Arthrobacter globiformis: one gene and its partner. The main gene of each other region encodes a partner of the protein of the gene in region 2 in a complex. Links are inferred from orthologs where the notes say so. Each region holds a gene or a part of one and is shown on either strand. Other genes may lie near its edges. The genes, in order: uvrA and mfd.

Region 1 (9,166 bases), 1.3 Mb from region 2 along the record:
GCGAGGTACGGATACGTCTTGTCGTCCCGGAAAACCACGTTGAACCGCGGCTTGAATTCCTTGATCCAGGTGAATTCCAACTGGAGGGATTCCAGCTCGCTGCCCACCACCGTCCATTCGACGCTGTTGGCCGCGTGCACCATGGCGTGGGTCTTGGGCAGCAGCCCTGCCGGGTTCGCGAAGTACGAATTCAGGCGTGACCGGAGGTTCTTGGCCTTGCCGACGTAGATAACCCGCCCATGGGGATCCCTGAACCTGTAAACACCCGGATTGGTCGGAATCTCGCCCGTCTGGGGTCTATAACTTGATGGATCTGCCACGATTCCAGTCTACTGAGCTGAGGGGCTGCGGATTGCCGCCAGCCGGTCCAAGGGAGCGGCCGACGCGCCGGACCGGCGCGAGGGCGACCGGCCTACTCGATGACCTTGCTCTGGTTGTAGCTGGTGGAGCGTTCCTGGCCGCTGAGTTCGGCGATGGCGTCCATGATCCGGTCGGTCACCTGGCGCCGGGCGGGGAGGGAATGGTCCGGGCCGGTCTTGTCGAAGTAGATCGGCTCGCCCACCTTCATGATGAAGTGCTGGGGTTTAACTGCGTTGCGGCCAGCGGGCTGCAGCTTCTCGGTGCCGATCAGTCCCACCGGGATCACCGGGGCGCCGGTGGTGAGGGCCAGCCAGCCGACGCCGGTCCGGCCGCGGTACAGGATTCCGTCGCGGGACCGGGTGCCCTCGGGGTAGATGCCGATGCCCCTGCCGTCCTCGAGGATGTCCAGCAGTGTCCTGAGGGCCTGCACGCTCGCGGCCTGTTCCCCGCGTTCGACCGGAATGGAGCCGACTGCCTCGAAGAAGGACTTCATCACGCGGCCCTTGATGCCCTTGGTGGTGAAATACTCCGCCTTGGCAAAGAACGCTACGGGCCGGGGCATGAGCGCCTGGACAATTACGCTGTCCAGAAAAGAGAGGTGGTTGGGTGCCACAATGAACGACCCGTCCTTGGGAACATTCTCCAGCCCGATCACAGTGGGCCGGCAGCTGCCGGAGATGAGGGTCCGCGTCGTCCAGCGGACGCCGTCAAACAGCTCCATCGTTGCGCACCTCGCTCAGGGCTGCGGCCCGGACGTTCTCCAACTCCTCGACCTTGGCACGCAGGCCCGCGGTATCGTGCACAACCGCCACAGCTCCCGCTGCCTCCAGTTCGCCGTCGGGCGCGAAACCCCAGCTGACGCCGATGCAGTCGAGTCCGTTGGCCAACGCTCCGGCCACATCCTGCGCACGGTCGCCCACCATCACGGCGTGCTGCGTGCCGAGGTCCGTCATGGCAGCGGCGATGATGCCGGTCTTGCCGACCGGACCGGCTGCAGCCGCGGTCTCGTCTGCGGCTGATCCCCGGATGGCGCGGAACCGGCCAGCAATCTTGTGGTGTTGAAGCACCAGCTGGGCAAGGCCTTCAGGCTTTTGCGTCGCCACAGCTACGGGTCGCCCTGCTTCCACGTAGCCATCCAGCAGGTCGACGATGCCCGGGTACAGGCGGCTCTGGGAGATGCCGAAGTCCAGGTAATGCATCCGGTACGTCCGGATGACGGCCTTGAGCATGGCTGGCGGAACGGCCGCGACGTTCAGCAGGGAGTCGCTCAGCTTGGGACCCACCATCGCGTCTAGAAGGTCCTGGCTTGGGACAGGAAGGCCATGTTCCCTGAGGGCCGCGGCAATTCCGTCTGTTATCCCGCCGGCCGGATCGACAAGAGTGCCGTCCAGGTCGAAGATCACGGGCACTGTTGTTGAAGTCACCGGCTTAGTTTCTCACGATGGCACGCCTGCTCAAACTCGTATGCCCTCCGTGGAATACTTCCGCCCGCAATTGGAGTTTTTGTCCGCGTATCGCGACTTCCGAGAGGCTTAGCGCCCAATACCTATACAAAAACTCCAAAGGAAAAGCATACGACGGCGGCCCGCCAGTCAATCTGGCGGGCCGCGCGGTGTGCTGGTTGGCGTCGTGCCTTGACGCCCTAGCTGAGGATTTCGGCCAGGAACTTCGCGGTGTAGCTTTCCGAGGACTTGGAGACCTGCTCGGGGGTACCGGAGGCAATGATCCGGCCTCCGCCGGAGCCTCCGTCTGGGCCCAGGTCCACGATCCAGTCGGCGCTCTTGATGACGTCGAGGTTGTGCTCGATGGTGATGACCGTGTTGCCCTTCTCCACGAGGCCCTGCAGCACCATGAGGAGCTTCCGGATGTCTTCGAAGTGCAGCCCGGTGGTGGGCTCGTCCAAAACGTAGACGCTGCGCCCGTTGGACCGCTTCTGGAGCTCGGCCGCCAGCTTGACGCGCTGCGCCTCGCCACCGGAGAGCGTGGTGGCGGGCTGGCCCAGCCGGACATATCCGAGGCCCACGTCCACGAGTGTCTTGAGGTGGCGTGCAATCGGGGAGAAAGCGGCGAAGAACTCCGCGCCCTCCTCGATGGGCATGTTCAGCACGTCGGCGATGGTCTTGCCCTTGTAGTGCACCTCGAGGGTCTCGCGGTTGTACCGCGCACCGTGGCAGACCTCGCACGGAACGTAGACGTCCGGCAGGAAGTTCATCTCGATCTTCAGCGTGCCGTCGCCGGAGCAGGCTTCGCAGCGCCCGCCCTTGACGTTGAAGGAGAACCGTCCGGGGAGGTAGCCGCGGACCTTGGCCTCGGTGGTCTCGGCGAAGAGCTTCCGGATGTGATCGAAGACGCCCGTGTACGTGGCCGGGTTGGAGCGCGGAGTGCGGCCGATCGGGCTCTGGTCCACGTGCACCACCTTGTCCAGGTGCTCGAGGCCCTGCACGGTGCGGTGGCGCCCGGCCACCTGCTTGGCGCCGTTGAGCTTATTGGCCAGCACCTTGTACAGGATCTCGTTGACGAGGGTGGATTTGCCCGAGCCGCTGACGCCGGTCACCGCGGTGAACAGGCCCAGCGGGAAGGCTGCATCGACGTTGACCAGGTTGTTCTCGCGGGCGCCGACCACCTTCAGCTCGCGCTTCTTGTCGTACTTGCGCCGCTTCTTGGGGATGCCGATGCTCTTCCGGCCGGAGAGGTAGTCCCCGGTGAGGGACTTCGTGTTCTCCAGGAGTGCTTTGTAGGACCCGGAGTGGACCACCTGTCCCCCGTGCTCGCCGGCCCCCGGGCCGATGTCCACGATCCAGTCCGCCTCTTGGATGGTGTCTTCGTCGTGTTCGACCACGATGAGGGTGTTGCCCAGGTCCCGGAGCCGGGTCAGGGTTTCGATCAGGCGCCGGTTGTCCCGCTGGTGCAGCCCGATGGAGGGCTCGTCCAGGACGTAGAGGACACCCACGAGGCCCGAGCCGATCTGGGTGGCCAGCCTGATGCGCTGGGCCTCGCCGCCGGAGAGCGTGCCGGAGGGACGTTCCAGGTTCAGGTACTCCAGCCCCACGTCCAGCAGGAAGGTGAGGCGGGCCTGGATCTCCTTGAGGACCTGGTGGGCGATCTGCGCCTCACGGCCGGTCAACACGAGGTTGTCCAGGAATGCCGCGCATTCGCGCATAGGCAGCCGAGCGACGTCGGCGATGGACTTGCCGTTGATGAGAACAGAGAGCGACGCGGGGTTCAGCCGCGCGCCGTTGCAGGCGGGGCAGGGGATCTGCCGCATGTATTCCTCGTAGCGGTCCCTGGCGGAGTCAGACTCGGTTTCCGTGTGCTTGCGGTGCACGTACTGCACCACGCCTTCGAAGCCCGTGCTGTACTTGCGCTCCCTGCCGAACCGGTTGCGGTACTGCACCACCACCTTGTGGTCCTTGCCGTGCAGGACGGTCTGCCGGACGTCGGCGGAAAGGTCCTGCCACGGCGTGGTCATGGAGAACCCGAGCTCCTTGGCGAGCCCGCCGAGCAGCCTGTTCCAGTACTCGGTGGTTGCGGTGCCCAGGGACCACGGAGCGATGGCGCCGTCCTCCAGCGCAAGCTCCGGGTTGGGAATGATCAGTTCCTCGTCGACCTCCAGCCGGGTGCCGATGCCGCTGCAGGCCGAGCACGCACCGAAAGGGTTGTTGAACGAGAAGGACCTGGGCTCGATCTCATCGATGGCCAGCGGGTGCTCGTTGGGGCAGGCCAGGTTTTCCGAGAAGGCACGGGTGCGGTGGGGGTCATCGGCGTCGAGGTCGACGAAGTCGGCCAGGACGCGCCCCTCGGCGAGGCCCAGCGCCGTTTCGATGGAGTCCGTCAGCCGCTGCCGGATGCCCTCCTTGACAACGAGCCGGTCCACCACCACCTCGATGGTGTGCTTGAACTGCTTGCCGAGCTTGGGCGGATCGCTCAGCTGGATGAGGTCCCCGTCCACCCGGGCGCGGGAATAGCCCTTCGCCGTCAGCTCCTTGAAGAGGTCGACGAACTCACCCTTGCGGCCGCGGACCACCGGAGCGAGGATCTGGAAACGGGTTCCGTCCTCCAGTTCGAGAAGCTGGTCCACGATTTGCTGCGGGGTCTGCTTGATGACCGGTTCACCGCAGACGGGACAGTGCGGACGACCCACGCGCGCCCACAGCAGACGCATGTAGTCGTATATTTCGGTGATGGTTCCCACGGTCGAGCGCGGGTTCTTGCTGGTGGACTTCTGGTCGATCGAGACCGCGGGTGAGAGGCCCTCGATGAAGTCGACGTCGGGCTTGTCCACCTGGCCCAAGAACTGCCGGGCGTAGGCGGAGAGCGATTCGACGTAGCGGCGCTGGCCTTCGGCGAAGATGGTGTCGAAGGCGAGGGAGGACTTTCCGGAGCCGGACAGGCCAGTGAAGACGATCATGGCGTCGCGCGGCAGGTCGAGGTCGACGTTGCGGAGGTTGTGCTCACGGGCGCCCTTGACCACCAGCCGGGAAAGGTCCGGGCGCGCCGGTTTGGCGGGGCTCAGGGGTACGACGGCGGAGGGGGCAACAGCGGTTTCTTCAGCTACGGCTTTAGGCACCCACTAATGCTAGTCGAAAACTTCTTCGAATATCCACGCGGGTGTGCTACGCCACCTTCGCTACTCGGCGTCGTAAGCGGCAGCCAGCAGGTGGACGGCCTGGGCGAATGTTGCGCCCTGGGATTTGGCTGCCGCGGCGTAATCCGAGGCGGCCTCGGACAACGCCCCCCAACGTTCGTCCCGGGCGCAGACCACAGTCCCGTTGCGCCCCTTGGTGGCGACGACGCCCGCAGCTTCGAGTTCCTTGTACGCCCGTGCCACTGTGTGGGGTGCGACACCGAGGGTTCCGGCGAGGCTCCGCACCGCCGGCAGCCGCGTGCCGGGAGCAAGCTTTCCCTGATCCGCCTGCTCGATCACATGCAGCCTCAGCTGCTCGAAGAGGGCCACGGAGCTGCCGGTGTTCGGTTTCCACTGCCCCGGGAAGGTATGGGCGGTCACAGGTCTGACTCCCGGTAGTGCTGCTGGCCGGCGGCGTGCCTGCCGCGGTGCCGGCGGATGGCGCCGAGCTCGTGGTCCACCCCGCGGAACTGGGCCTCATACAGGTGCCTGTAATGGCCGTCCACGGACAGCAGGCTGCCGTGCGTCCCCTGTTCAACAATGCGTCCGTGATCCATGACCAGAATTAGATCAGCGTCCCGCACGGTGGACAACCTGTGCGCAATGATGAAGCTTGTCTTGCCCTGCCGCAGCCGGCTCATTGCGAGCTTAATCTGCATCTCGGTCCGGGTGTCCACGGAACTCGTTGCCTCGTCCAGGATCAGGACGCTGCGGTCGGCGAGCCGGGCCCGGGCGATGGTGATCAGTTGCCGCTGGCCCTGGCTCAGCGAATCGCCGTCGTCTCCCAGGAGCGTCGCGTAGCCGGCGGGCAGCGACCGCACAAAGTGGTCCACATGGCTAGCCTCGGCGGCCGCCAGGATCCGGTCATCATCCGCCCCCGGGGAACCGTATTCGATGTTCTCGCGCACGGTGCCACTGAACAGCCAGACGTCCTGCATGACCACGGCGAAATTGGACCGCAGCGAGTCCACGGGCACCGTGGCGATGTCCGTGCCATCGATCGTGATGCGGCCTGAATCCAGTTCGTAGAAGCGCATGAGGAGATTCACCACCGTGGTCTTGCCAGCCCCGGTATGGCCCACGATGGCCACGGTCTGGCCCGGGAGGACGGAGAAGGAAAGCCCGCTGACGGCCGGCGCCCCCGGGGTGTATGCGAAGGTGACGTCCTCGAATTCGATCCGGCCGCGCAGGTTTTCCTGGCGGGTAGGAACGCCGTCCTCGCTGGGAATCTCCGGCTCGTCCAGGAGGGCGAAGACCCGTTCCGCGGAGGCCGTGCAGGACTGCATGAGGGTGAGCATGCCGCCAATCTGTCCCATCGGCTGGGTGAACAGACGGCTGAACTGGATGAACGCCTGGATGCCGCCGATCGTCATGGCCCCGGCCGCTGCCTGCAGGGCGCCCACGACGGCAACGGCCACATAGTTGAGGTTGGCGACGAGGACCATGAGCGGCTGCACGGCCCCGGAGACGAACTGGGCGCGCGCACTGGCACGGGCCAGCCGGTCGTTGCCGCGCCCGAAGATGGCCGACGCCGTGTCCTGCTGCCCGAACGCCCTAATGACCTCGTGTCCGGTGATGAATTCCTCGATGTGGGCGTTCAGCTCGCCGGTGGATGCCCACTGAGCCGCGAAATAGGCCTGGGACTGGCGCGCCATGAACACCGTTATCAGCGTTGAGACGGGAACGGACACGAGGGCGATGGCCGCCAGCAGCGGCGAGATCCACAGCATCATGGCCAGCGAACCGCACAGCATCAGAACGGACATGATCAGCTGCGTGAGCAGCTGGTTGAGCGCCTGTGAGATGTTGTCGACGTCGTTGGTGGCCCTGCTGAGCACATCGCCCCTGGCCTGCTCCTGGAAGTGCGACGACGGCAGGCGGTGCAGTTTGTCCTCGACGGAGGAGCGGAGGCCGAAGACAAGCCGCTGCACTGCCTGGGCGGTCAGGGCCCCCTGAACCCAGTTGAAGATTGAGGTGCCGACGTACATCAGCGACACCGCGCCCAGCAGCGCGGCGAGCCTGCCGGCGTCGAACGTGCCATGCATGAAACCGTCGACGACGACGTCGGTGGCGTCACCGAGGAGCTTGGGAGCAGCCACATTGAGGGCGGCGAAGCCGCAGGTTGCCGCGACGGCCAAGGCCATCCGCCGCCTCGACGGGCGCAGCAAGCCCAGGAGACGTGCGGCCGCCGGCAGGAAGCTGCCGGCCTTGCGTTCGGCTGTGTATGTGCCCTTCATGGCTGCCCGCTGCTCACGGCTGCTCATCCATGGCCAGCTGGGACTCGGCAATCTCCCGGTAGGTGGGCGATGATCCCAGCAGTTCGGCGTGGGTTCCCTGGGCCACCAGCCGGCCGTCCTCGAGCACCAGGATCCGGTCCGCATCCATGATGGTGGGAATGCGTTCCGCCACCATCAGCACCGTTGCGGCTTTCAGCACGGGCGCCAGGGCCTGCCGGACCGCAGCCTCGGTGGCATAGTCCAGGGCGGAAAAACTGTCATCAAAGAGGTAAAGGTCCGCGGTGCGGAGCATGGCGCGGGCGATGCAGAGACGCTGCCGCTGCCCGCCCGAAAGCCCGGCCCCGCCCTGGGCGACGGCGGCATGAAGGCCGTCCGGGAGCTGGCGGACGAAGTCGCCGGCCTGCGCCAGCCGCAGGGCCTGCCACAGCTCGTCCTCGGTGGCTTCCGGCGCGGCCATCCGCAGGTTGCTCGCCACCGTGCCTGAGAACAGATAGGAGTGCTGCGGCACCACCGAAATACTTTCCCGGAGCCGGTCGGCGGGCAGGGTCCGGACGTCGGCTCCGCCGATCCGGACTTCACCGGACGTGGCGTTCAGGAACCGCGGCAGGAGATTCAGGAGCGTGGTTTTGCCGCTGCCGGTGGCACCGATGATGGCCGTAATGGTGCCGGGGGCGGCAGTGAATGTGATGTCGGCCAGGACCGGGGACTCCGCCCCGGGATAGGCGAACCAGACGTGGCTGAACTCCGCTCCCCCGCCATCCGGGATTGCGGGCTTCGCCGCGGCTGGGTCAGCCAGTGCCGGGGTCACGTCCAGCACGTCCTGGATCCGTTCGGCGCAGACGGCGGCGCGCGGTGCCGTGCTGAACACGTACATGGCCATCATGATGGCCAGCAGGATCTGCAGGATGTAGGCGATGAAGGCTGTGAGGGCGCCCACCTCCATGTTGCCGCTGCTGATCAGGTGCCCGCCGAACCAGACCACGGCCACCGAGGAGAGGTTCACCACGATCATGATCATCGGAAGCATGCCGGCGACCAGGAGCGCGGACTGAAGGTTGTTCCGGGTCAGCCGCCGGTTCGCTTCCGCGAAACGGGCAGCCTCATGCTTCTGCCGGACGAACCCCCGGATGACGTTGGCGCCGATGATCTGTTCGCGGAGGATCCGGGTGATGCCGTCGATGAGCGCCTGCCCCTGCCGGTAGAGCGGGATGAGGCGGCGCACGATCAGGTACATGATGAGCACCAGGAGCGGGACGATGACGATGACGACGGCGGACAGGACCGCATTCTGCTGGACGGCGAGGATAATTCCCCCTACGCCCATGACGGGCGCCGCTGCGAGCATGGTGAAGACCAGGACCGCGAAGGTCTGGATCTGCTGGACGTCATTGGTGGCCCTGGTGACGAGGCTGGGCGTGCCGAACGTCCCGATCTCCTGGGACGACATCGCCTGGACATGGGAGAACAGCTCCCGTCGCAGGCGGTGGCCAATCTTCATGGCGACGTCAGCCCCGAGGTAGCCGGCGCCCAGGGCGGCTGCGGCCTGCACAGCGGTGAGAACCATCATCCAGCCGCCCAGCCCCAGGATCACCCCCGGCTGGTTGGCGAGGATTCCGTCGTCGATGATGCTCGCGTTCAGGGTGGGCAGCAGCAGGTTACCGGCCGTCTGCACCACCTGCAGCACAATGATCGCCCAGACGGCCCTCCGGTGTTCGCCGAGGAGGCGGAGCATTAGGCCCAACAGCACCGTGCGCCTCCTCTATAGCCAGGGCTGAACGGGGGCCTTCCATGGCGGGTCCCCAACAGCCGCTTGGCCATTGTAAGCCACATCACATCGGACCGCGCGGGAGGTCGCGCGGCTTGTTGCAGGCGGGCGAATTGCATGCTGCCCTAAAGCTTGCGGGCCACCGCGAAGATCCTGCGGAACGGGTAGACCGTTCCGTGG
Region 2 (10,082 bases):
GGCAGGATGGTTCGCAAGGACGCCGCGACACACGGGGCCCCGGCGGAAAGGACCAGCATGAGCAACGAGACAAGCGCCCGGACGGGCACCGCGACCAGCCCCGCAGGAACTCCCGGGGAGGGTAGCGACGCGTCGGGCATCGCTTCCTTCATTGACCACACGCTGCTGAAGCCGGAGGCCAGCGAGGCGGAAATCCTCAAGGTGTGTGCCGAGGCCGCCGAGTACAAATTCAAGTCGGTGTGCGTGAACCCGGTGTGGGTCAAGACGGTGAAGACAGCGCTCAAGGGCACCGGTGTGCTCACGTGTTCCGTGGTGGGTTTCCCGCTGGGCGCCACGCCCGGCGACGTCAAGGCGTTCGAGGCCCGCGGGGCCGTGCTGGACGGCGCCGACGAAGTGGACATGGTCATCAACATCGCTGCGGCCAGGGCTTCGGACAAGGGCGCCCTGGTGGACGACATCAGGGCCGTCGCCGAGGCCGTCCACCAGGGCGAGGCGATCCTCAAGGTCATCATCGAGACTGCCCTGCTCAGCGATGACCAGAAGGTTCTGGCCTGCGAAGCGGCCGTAGAGGCCGGCGCCGACTTCGTCAAGACCTCAACGGGCTTCAACGGCGGAGGCGCCACCGTCGAGGATGTGGCCCTCATGCGGAGCACAGTGGGCCCGGATTTGGGGGTCAAGGCCTCCGGAGGCGTGCGTTCCCTCGAGGACGCACAGGCTATGATTGCTGCAGGTGCAACACGTATTGGCGCCAGCTCCGGTATTGCAATCGTCAAAGGCGAACAGGGTTCGTCTGCGTACTGACCGGCGGCAGCCACAGTTTGAGCCCCGCGGGGCCGAGGAGGAATGAATGTCCAGCAAGATTGACCAGCAAGTAAAGACGCCCCAGAACGAGAACCCCCTGGCTGGCAGCATCGTTCTCTTCGTGGTGATCATGGCTCTGTTCCTGGGCGCCATCTACTCGCTGTCCTTCCTGTCCCTGGAGAACCCGTGGCCGATGGCCGTGTGCCTTGGCCTGTTCGCCCTAGCCTTCTGGATCCCGCAGACCATCACCGGCCGCTCGGACAGCGCTGGCGAGTACTAAACGCCGCGCAGACTTTGAAGCCGAAGCCCCGGAATGTTCCGGGGCTTCAGCTTTTTAACAGAAAAGGAAGGCTATGCCGTGCGTTCTGAGGAACTCATCTTGGGCGGGTTGAGCTGTGGCTGATCGCGGCCCCACCCGGACCACAGCAAGGCGGGCATCCGTTGTGGACGCACTGCTGCTCACCGTCGCCGTGGCCTGGGGCTCGACGTACTGGGTAGCAAAGGAATTGGTCACCCAGGACACGGTGCTGGCAGTTCTCACTGTCCGCATGTTGCTGACCGCCGCCGCGCTTGGCCTGATTCTCGTCATGATGCGGAAACGCTTGAAGAAGACCGAGGCGGTGGTCGGTGGCATTCTTGGCCTGCTGCTTTCCACCGTCTTCACTTTCGAAACCTTCGGCATCGCCGCGACCAGCGCGACCAACGCCGGGCTCATCATCAGCCTGACCATCGTGATGACGCCGGTCCTGGAAACCGTCGTCGGTAAGCGAAAGCTGAGTCGGTTGTTCTACTTGGCCGCGGTGGTTGCGATTGCCGGCGTGTACTTCCTTGCCACGGGCGGCGCCGCCGCATCCTTCGGATTCGGCGATCTGCTGATCCTGCTGGCCGCCATTGCACGTGCGGTACACGTGACCGGGATGCATCGGCTCTCTGCACGCCGCAGCATCGACTCGCTGAACCTGACCTTCGTGCAGATGGCCACCTGCGGGCTGGTGTTTCTCATTATGTCCAGTCTCTGGGGCACGCCAATCACGACTTATGCCGGAAGCATGAACTGGTCCTCGGTACTCCAGATGGCCTACCTCGTAACCGTATGCACTGTGTTTCCGTTCTTCATTCAGATGTGGGCGGTACGCAAGACTTCCCCCACCAGGGTGAGCCTCCTGCTCGGAACCGAGCCGGTATGGGCAGCGGTCATCGGCGTGACACTGGCCGGCGATGTTTTGGGCCCTACCGGCATTTGTGGTGTGGTGCTGGTGCTGGCCGGCACCATGTGGGGGCAAAGGCTGGAACTAAGGACTCCACGGCGAGCACCTGACGCCGACCGTGAACCACGGAAAGTCCGGGTCTCAGGTTAGTCCGAGCAGGCTGCTGGCCAGCCGGCCGGCCAGTGCCAGCGCCGCAGGAAAATGCGTGTCGGCCAGCGACCAGGCCGCCAGGCACATTCCCACCATGGCGTAGCCGCTCACCGGAATCAGCACCAGCCACTCCCGCCGCGACCCGGCCCGGCCCAGCAGCGGGATGGAGAAGGCGCCGTTGGGCCGCCAGAAGTTCCTCAACACCCACAACCGGCGCAGGAACCTTGGCGGTTTGATCATCAGCGGCCAGAGAAGCGGAACACCCCCCGTGGTCACCATGTCCCCCACAATGTGGACCACGACGCCGATCAGCATGGACATGGGCAGCCACGTCCACTGGTCGGGCGCAAACCAAGTCACCAGGCCGGCCATGACCAGGGCGAAGACCCAGTTGGTGATCCAGCCGGACTTCGGAAACAGCTTCAGGGCCTTGGCGGCGATGTTGATCATGAACATGCACAGCAGCCCGGCGCCGACGGACAGCACGCCCCACGGCGTGTCCACCTGAATCTGCGCCGCAACTGCGGCGAGCAGCACGAACATGGCCGCCCCCAGCACCGAATGCGTACCCTGTCGGTGGCCGCCGCTGGCATTCTCGATGCCGACCGCGATCACGTTGGACAGCGGCGGCAGCGAATGCGCCACTGTGCTGGAGCGGTGGTCCCAGTCGCACACGAGGGCGGTGCCCGCCGTCGCCATGCCGCCGATCAGCACTCCGGTGGCGTCCAGCGGATACCAGCCCAGGGTGTATGGCCCCGTCGAGGCAATCGCCACCCACGCCGCGGCCCCTGACGCGGCGTGATGTCCTCCCATCACAGCTAGCCCTTCGTGGCTTCGGCGGGGACAGGGGCGTCCGAGAAGATGTTGCGGATGACGCCGTCGGCCCAAGCCAGGATTTCGGCGTCCTGCAGGTCACGGCCGCCGATCTTTGCCGTCTTTGGCTTGGGGATCAGAACGGCGTCGAGGGCGGGCTTGGACTGCGCGCCCGGGTACATGCGGTTGAGCCGCATGGTCTTCGATTCGGGCAGCTGCGCCGGGGAGAACTTGATGAAGTTCCCCTGCAGGGCGACGTCGGAGAGCCCGGCTTCGCGGGCACCCACCCTGAAGCGTGCCACGGCGACGAGGTTCTGTGCGGGCAGTGGCGGCTCGCCGTAGCGGTCCACGAGCTCGGCGAGGACTTCGTCGATGTCTTCGTTGGTGAGTGCCGACGCCAGCTTCCGGTAGGCCTCCAGCCGCAGCCGCTCCCCCGGCACGTAGTCGTGCGGCAGGTGCGCGTTCACGGGCAGCTCGATCTTCATCTCGGCGGCCTTCTCCTCGGCTTCACCGCGGTACTCGGCCACGGCCTCGCCCACCAGCCGGATGTAGAGGTCGAAGCCGACGCCCTGGATGTGGCCGGACTGTTCACCGCCCAGCAGGTTGCCGGCGCCGCGGATTTCCAGGTCCTTCATGGCTAGCTGCATGCCCGCGCCGAGTTCGTTGTGGGTGGCCACGGCCTTCAGCCGTTCCAGCGCCACCTCGCCCAGGGGCTTCTCGGAGGGGTAGAGGAAGTAGGCGTAGGCGCGTTCGCGTCCGCGGCCGACGCGTCCGCGCAACTGGTGGAGTTGCGACAGGCCGTACTTGTCCGCGCCGTCCACAATCAGGGTGTTGGCGTTGGAGATGTCCAGGCCCGTTTCGATGATGGTGGTGCACACGAGGACGTCGAAGCGCTTCTCCCAAAAGTCCACGATCATCTGCTCCAGGCGGCTCTCGGACATCTTGCCGTGTGCCACCTCGACCCTGGCTTCGGGGACGAGTTCGCGGATTTTGGCTGCGGTCTTTTCAATCGTGGACACGCGGTTGTGGACGAGGAACACCTGGCCCTCGCGCATCAGTTCGCGGCGGATGGCAGCGGACGTCTGCTTGTCGGTGTACGGGCCCACATAGGTGAGCACGGGGTGGCGCTCCTCCGGCGGGGTGGCCAGTGTGGACGTTTCGCGGATGCCGGTCAGGGACATCTCCAGGGTCCGCGGAATCGGGGTAGCACTCATGGCCAGGACGTCGACATTGGTGCGCATCTTCTTCAGCGCTTCCTTGTGCTCGACGCCGAAGCGCTGCTCCTCGTCCACGATCACCAGGCCCAGGTCCTTGAATTCAAAGTCCTTGGACAGCAGCCGGTGCGTGCCGATCACTACGTCCACGGAGCCGTTCTTCACGCCCTCGGCCGTTTCCTTGGCTTCCTTGGACGCCTGGAACCGGGACAGCGGCTTGACGCGCAGCGGGAAGCCGGAGAACCGCTCAGTGAACGTTTCATAGTGCTGCTGGGCCAGCAGCGTGGTGGGCACCAGTACCGCCACCTGCTTGCCGTCCTGCACCGCTTTGAAGGCCGCGCGGACGGCGATCTCGGTCTTGCCGTAGCCGACGTCGCCGGAGACCAGCCGGTCCATGGGGATCTCCCGCTCCATGTCGGCCTTGACCTCGTTGATGGTGGTGAGCTGGTCCGGGGTCTCCACGTAGGGGAAGGCCTCCTCCAGCTCGCGCTGCCACGGCGTGTCCGGCGCGAAGGCATGGCCGCGAGAGGCCATCCGGGCCGAGTAGAGCCGGATGAGCTCACCGGCGATTTCCTTGACCGCCCGGCGCGCCTTGGACTTGGTGCTGGCCCAGTCCGCGCCGCCCATTTTGCTGAGCGCGGGCGTGTCGCCGCCGACGTAGCGGGTCACCTGGTCCAGCTGGTCGGTGGGCACGAACAGCCTGTCCCCCGGCGCACCGCGCTTCGATGCCGCGTACTCCAGCACGAGGTACTCGCGGACGCCGTCACCGCCCCCGGCCACCTTACGCTGGATCAGTTCCACGAACCGGCCGATGCCGTGCTGTTCGTGCACCACATGGTCGCCGGCCACCAGCTGCAGCGGATCCACGGCGTTCCGCCGTTTGGACGGCATGCGGCGCATGTCCTTCGTGGAGCCTGCGGAGGTGCGGCCCAGCAGGTCGGCCTCGGTCAGGAGACCGAGTTTCAGTCCGTCCAGGACAAAACCGCGTCCGACGGCGGCAGTGGTCACCTCGATGATCCCCGCCTGGGGTTCGTGGTCCAGTGTGTCCACCCGGGCGCAGGGAATGTCGGCGTCGTGGAACAGTTCGGCCAGGCGCTGCGCCGGGCCCGGGCCTTCGGTGGCCACCACGATCCGCCACTGGTCCCGCACGTGCGAACCGATAAAGTCCATCATTTCTGCCACGTCGCCCTGGTAGCCGCGCGGTTCGCGGGCGTGAAGATTGAGCACGTCGATGTCCGGCGTCAGTTCCTCGTCCGTGGCCAGCGACGTGATGGACCACCAGGACACCTCATGCCCCAGCGCCGCAGAGCGGGTCTCGGCCAGCGACCGGAAGCTGGCGGAATGCAGGGCGGCTGAGGCCTGCGAACTCAGGTCCAGCGGCGCGGTCCCGCCGTCGGAGGCCGTGGACCACGCTGCTTCCAGGAACTCCTCGTTCGTGGCCGCGAGGTCGTGGGCGCGGGTGCGGACCTTCTCAGGTTCGATGACCACCGAGATGGACCCTGCGGGCAGCTGCTCCATGAACGGGACCATCGCGTCCACCAGCACAGGCGCCAGGGATTCCATGCCCTCCACGGCAATGCCGCCGGCGATCTTCTCCAGCATGTCCGCAGCCGGGGGAAGCTGGGACTTCAGCGTGGCAGCCCGGGACATGACCGAGGGGGTAATGAGAATTTCCCGGCAGGGCGGGGCGTGGAGTTCGGTGGGGTGATGCACGCCGGGGGCGGACAGCGAGCGCTGGTCAGCGACGGCGAACCAGCGCATCTGGTCCACCTCGTCGCCGAAGAACTCCACCCGGATGGGGTGGTCCTCGGTGGGTGGGAACACGTCAAGGATGCCGCCGCGGACGGCAAATTCGCCGCGGTGCGTGACCATGTCCACCCGGGAGTAAGCGGCGGCCGCGAGGTTACGGATCACGTCATTGAACGGGACCTCCTGGCCGACCTTCAGCGTCACCGGAACCAGTTCCCCCAGGCCGGCCACGATCGGCTGGACCACGGCCCGGACCGGGGCCACCACCACGCGGAGGGGGCCGGCTGCGTTTTCCGGGTGGGCTGCGCCATCAGGGTGCCTTGCGCTATCACTGTGGGCTGCGTTTTCCGGGTGGGCTGCGCCATCAGGGTGCCTTGCGCTATCACTGTGGGCTGGGTCTTCAGGATGCGCCAGGCGCCGCAGGACCGACAGGCGGCGGCCCACCGTGTCCGAACGCGGGGACAGTCGCTCGTGCGGGAGGGTTTCCCAGCTGGGGAACTCGGCCACGGCGTTGGCCGGCAGGTAGGCGCGGAGCGCGGCGGCAAGATCCTCGGCCTCGCGTCCCGTGGCGGTGACGGCCAGGACCACCCCCGGCGCGGCGTGATCCGCGGCGGGGCCGTCATTTTCCGCTGCGTTCAGCAGGCCGTCCGCCATCTCCGCCAGGAGCACGGGCCGCAAACCTGCCGGGGCGCTGATCTGGTAGTCCTCGCTGCGGACGCTGAAGCTCCGCGCCGCCTCGGCCTGCACCCGGGCGAACGTCCTGTCCGCATGAAGGGCGCCGCGCAGGCCGTTGAGGGGCAGGCCGTTAGAGGGCTGGCCGGTGGGGCTCTGGCCTTTGGAGCTCATGGGCAGGATCTCCTGGAATCTCATTCGAACGCAGGCAACACGAAAAGCCGAGATTCTTGCGAATGCCGGGGCTTCCAGCCTACCCCTGCGGGCACGCACGCGGCATCCAGGCCCCGGGTGCCGCATTGCTAAGCTTGCTGAGCAGGTGAGGTACAGCACATCTTGAAGTTCGCACAGCCATGCCGCCGCCCCAAGGAGACGCCAGTGAGCGACCAAACCGGAAATGACAGCAGCGGAAATGACAGCGGCACGGCGCGGGCCGGCGCCAACCTCGAGGCCCGGACAGTGCTTGTCACCGGCGCCACGGGGTACATCGGCGGGCGGCTGGTCCCCCGGCTGCTGGACGCCGGCCACCGCGTCAAGGTGCTGGTCCGGTCCCCGGAGAAAATTGCCGACGTGCCGTGGTTCGACGACGTGGAAGTGGTCCGCAGCAGCCTCGACGACTCCGCGGCACTGGAGGAAGCCCTGCAGGGCGTGGACGTACTGTTTTACCTGGTCCATTCCATGGCGGCGGGCTCCGGTTTCGAGGCCAAGGAAAAGGCCATGGCCGAGCTTGTGGCCGGTGCCGCCTCGGCTGCCTCGGTCCGGCGAATCGTTTATTTGGGCGGCCTGCACCCGCGCAACACGGCACTGTCAACGCACATGCGCTCCCGCGAGGCGGTGGGCGAGGTATTCCTCTCCGGCCCGGTGGACGCCATCGTGTTCCAGGCCGGGGTGGTCATCGGCTCCGGCTCGGCGTCGTTCGAAATGATCCGCCACCTCGCCGAAACCCTGCCCCTTATGCCGGCGCCCAGCTGGGTCCGCAACCGGATCGAAGCCATCGCCGTACGGGACGTGCTCTACTACCTCGTCGGAGCCGCCGCACTGGCGGAACCCCTCAACCGCACCTTCGACATCGGCTCCCGGGATGTTCTGACGTACGCCGGCATGATGAAGGTGTACGCGGCCGAGGCAGGCCTGCCGCCGCGGCCGGTCCTGGCACTTCCAGTGCCGGCACCCAGGCTGGCCGGATTATGGGTTGCCCTGGTGACTCCGATTCCGCTGTCCATGTCCGTCCCGCTGGTCCAGTCCCTGCAGCACGATGCCGTCTCGGCAGAACACGACATCGACAACTACATCAAGCAGCCCGACGGCGGTCTTACCGGCTACCGCAGGGCCGTGGCCCTGGCGCTCGGCAAGGAACGCGACGGCCAGGTGGAAACCACCTGGGCCAACTCCGGCGCGGATGCCGACCCGCTGCCGAGCGATCCGGGTTGGGCCGGGCACAGGGTCTATGTCGACGAACGGACCTTTGCCAGCGATGTGGACCGGGCACACGTGTGGACGATCATCGAGGGGATCGGCGGCCGCAACGGCTGGTACTCGCTCCCACTGGCGTGGAGCGTCCGCGGCTGGCTGGACAAGCTCTCGGGCGGAGCGGGCCTGCTCCGCGGCCGGCGGCATCCGCGCCATCTGGTGGCCGGTGAGGTTGTGGACTGGTGGCGCGTGGAACGGATGGAGCGCGGCCGCCTGCTCCGGCTGCGGGCAGAAATGCGTGCACCGGGACGCGCCTGGCTGGAGCTCTGCGTGGAGCCAGACGGCTCCGGTTGCCTTTACCGCCAGCGGGCGATTTTCTTCCCCAGAGGACTCAGCGGCCGGCTCTACTGGCTGGCCGTTTTTCCGTTCCACAGCATCATCTTCCCGGCCATGTCCCGCAACATCACCGCGGCGGCCCGGAGGCTGTCCGCCGGGGAGAAATCCCGCGTCGCAGAGTCCGATGCCCGACGTCCGGGTGCCGGGGAGGGGCGGCCAACCCCGTAGGATGTGGGGAGCAAAAAGCGTTCTGACCCCACAACGACGGAGGATCTATGGCACTGAGTGCATCCACCACCCTTCCCCACGGCGTCGACAGCGTCATCGCAGTCTTCGCGAACGAGGACTTCCAGCGCCACACCAGCGAATACGTCGGCGGCAGCCTCGAGTCCTTCACCGTGGCGGGCGACATCGCCGGGGAATTCAGCACCACGTCGGTGCGCACCCTCCCCACGACGCGCCTGCCGGAAATCGCCCGCAAGTTCGTCGGCGATAGCCTGAAGGTGACCCAGGTGGAAAACTGGGACGCCCCGGCAGCCGACGGTTCGCGCCAGAGCACCATCTCCCTGAAGATCGCCGGCGCGCCGATCGACGTGTCCGCTGTCCAGCGTCTCGTGGCGGACGGCGGCAGCACGCGGGTTGAGCTTGTTGGCAACGTCACCTCCTCCGTGCCGTTCCTGGGCGGCAAGATTGCCGACGCCGCCGAGCCCATGGTGGGCAAGGCGCTGAACATCCAGTCGCAGCAGGCCCAGGCCTGGCTCGAAAGCCACTAGCCCCGTGGACGTCCCTGCCTTCCTTGCCCTGGTCCTGATCGTTTCGGGCGTGTGGTCCCTGGCGGTGTGGCCGCAGTTCCTGCGCCGCGTCATGAAGGACCCGCGGGCACGGGACGCCGCCGGCAAGGCCACGAAGTTCCTCACCGTCCATATTGTCCTGGTGACGGTATCCATGGTGCTGGGGGCCGCCACGGCCGCCATCGGAATCGCGGCGCTCGTCAGCTGACGGCGCGGGCTCACTGGCACCGGCTGGGTCCGCTGGTTGAGCTTGTCGGAACCCGGGTTTCGACAAGCTCAACCAGGGATCTTCGCCAGTCAGATAAGCTAGTCCAAAAGGTGCGCCGGGAAGTCTGGTCGGCAAGATTTTTGTCGACCCTTCGCGAGGAGCTCCAATGCCCAAGCCACCTGTCCCAGCCCGAAAGTTCCGGGTTTTCAGCCGTTCCACGTATTCGGAGTATCTGCGCATTGCCGCCATCCTCCGGACGGAGACCGTAGGCGGCGCACTCCTCCTCGCCGCTACAGCCGCAGCGCTGATCTGGGCCAACTCCCCCGCCGCCGACGCCTACTTTGGATTGCGTGACTTCAAGCTGGGCTACGAGCCCTGGCACCTGCAACTGACCCTGGGGCACTGGGCGTCCGACGGACTGCTGGCACTGTTCTTCTTCATTGCCGGCCTGGAACTGAAACGCGAGTTTGTCTCCGGCGATCTGCGCAGGCCGTCCCGCGCGGTCGTTCCGGTGACGGCGGCAGCGGGCGGGGTGGCTGTCCCGGCCATCATCTACTCCTTCATTACCTGGAATGCGGGCGCCGAGGCGCTCAGGGGCTGGGCCATCCCCACCGCCACCGACATTGCGTTCGCGCTGGCAGTGCTGGCTGTCATCAACACCCACCTGCCCGCCGCTCTGAGGACGTTCCTGCTGACCCTCGCCGTGGTGGATGACCTGATCGCCATCGGC

What was found.
Region 1: the proteins of mfd (region 2) and uvrA are in contact, whole or in part, in a crystal structure (PDB 4DFC), measured with the Escherichia coli proteins. The link is inferred for Arthrobacter globiformis from one-to-one orthologs.

What each region holds. Positions count from the first base shown.
Region 1 is NZ_JAUSXI010000001.1:3,041,263-3,050,428, reverse strand. The notes cover bases 1,803-5,263. They hold uvrA (excinuclease ABC subunit UvrA), read right to left. Parts: upstream 4,928-5,263; coding sequence 2,003-4,927; downstream 1,803-2,002. Other genes in these bases: QFZ33_RS13975 (GntR family transcriptional regulator), read right to left, coding at 4,988-5,263. Outside these bases: QFZ33_RS13990 (lysophospholipid acyltransferase family protein), read right to left, coding at 413-1,081; QFZ33_RS13985 (HAD hydrolase-like protein), read right to left, coding at 1,068-1,784; more of QFZ33_RS13975, read right to left, coding at 5,264-5,365; QFZ33_RS13970 (ABC transporter ATP-binding protein), read right to left, coding at 5,362-7,248; QFZ33_RS13965 (ABC transporter ATP-binding protein), read right to left, coding at 7,235-8,968; QFZ33_RS13960 (trans-aconitate 2-methyltransferase), read right to left, coding at 9,112-9,166. UniProt on the Escherichia coli protein: The UvrABC repair system catalyzes the recognition and processing of DNA lesions. UvrA is an ATPase and a DNA-binding protein. A damage recognition complex composed of 2 UvrA and 2 UvrB subunits scans DNA for abnormalities.
Region 2 is NZ_JAUSXI010000001.1:1,767,642-1,777,723, reverse strand. Bases 2,778-7,154 are described here. They hold mfd (transcription-repair coupling factor), read right to left. Parts: upstream 6,782-7,154; coding sequence 2,978-6,781; downstream 2,778-2,977. Other genes in these bases: QFZ33_RS08125 (SDR family oxidoreductase), read left to right, coding at 7,067-7,154; QFZ33_RS08135 (metal-dependent hydrolase), read right to left, coding at 2,778-2,972. Outside these bases: deoC (deoxyribose-phosphate aldolase), read left to right, coding at 58-801; QFZ33_RS08145 (hypothetical protein), read left to right, coding at 848-1,081; QFZ33_RS08140 (DMT family transporter), read left to right, coding at 1,197-2,159; more of QFZ33_RS08135, read right to left, coding at 2,151-2,777; more of QFZ33_RS08125, read left to right, coding at 7,155-8,581; QFZ33_RS08120 (DUF2505 domain-containing protein), read left to right, coding at 8,629-9,126; QFZ33_RS08115 (SCO4848 family membrane protein), read left to right, coding at 9,131-9,352; Na+/H+ antiporter NhaA, read left to right, coding at 9,519-10,082. UniProt on the Escherichia coli protein: Couples transcription and DNA repair by recognizing RNA polymerase (RNAP) stalled at DNA lesions. Mediates ATP-dependent release of RNAP and its truncated transcript from the DNA, and recruitment of nucleotide excision repair machinery to the damaged site.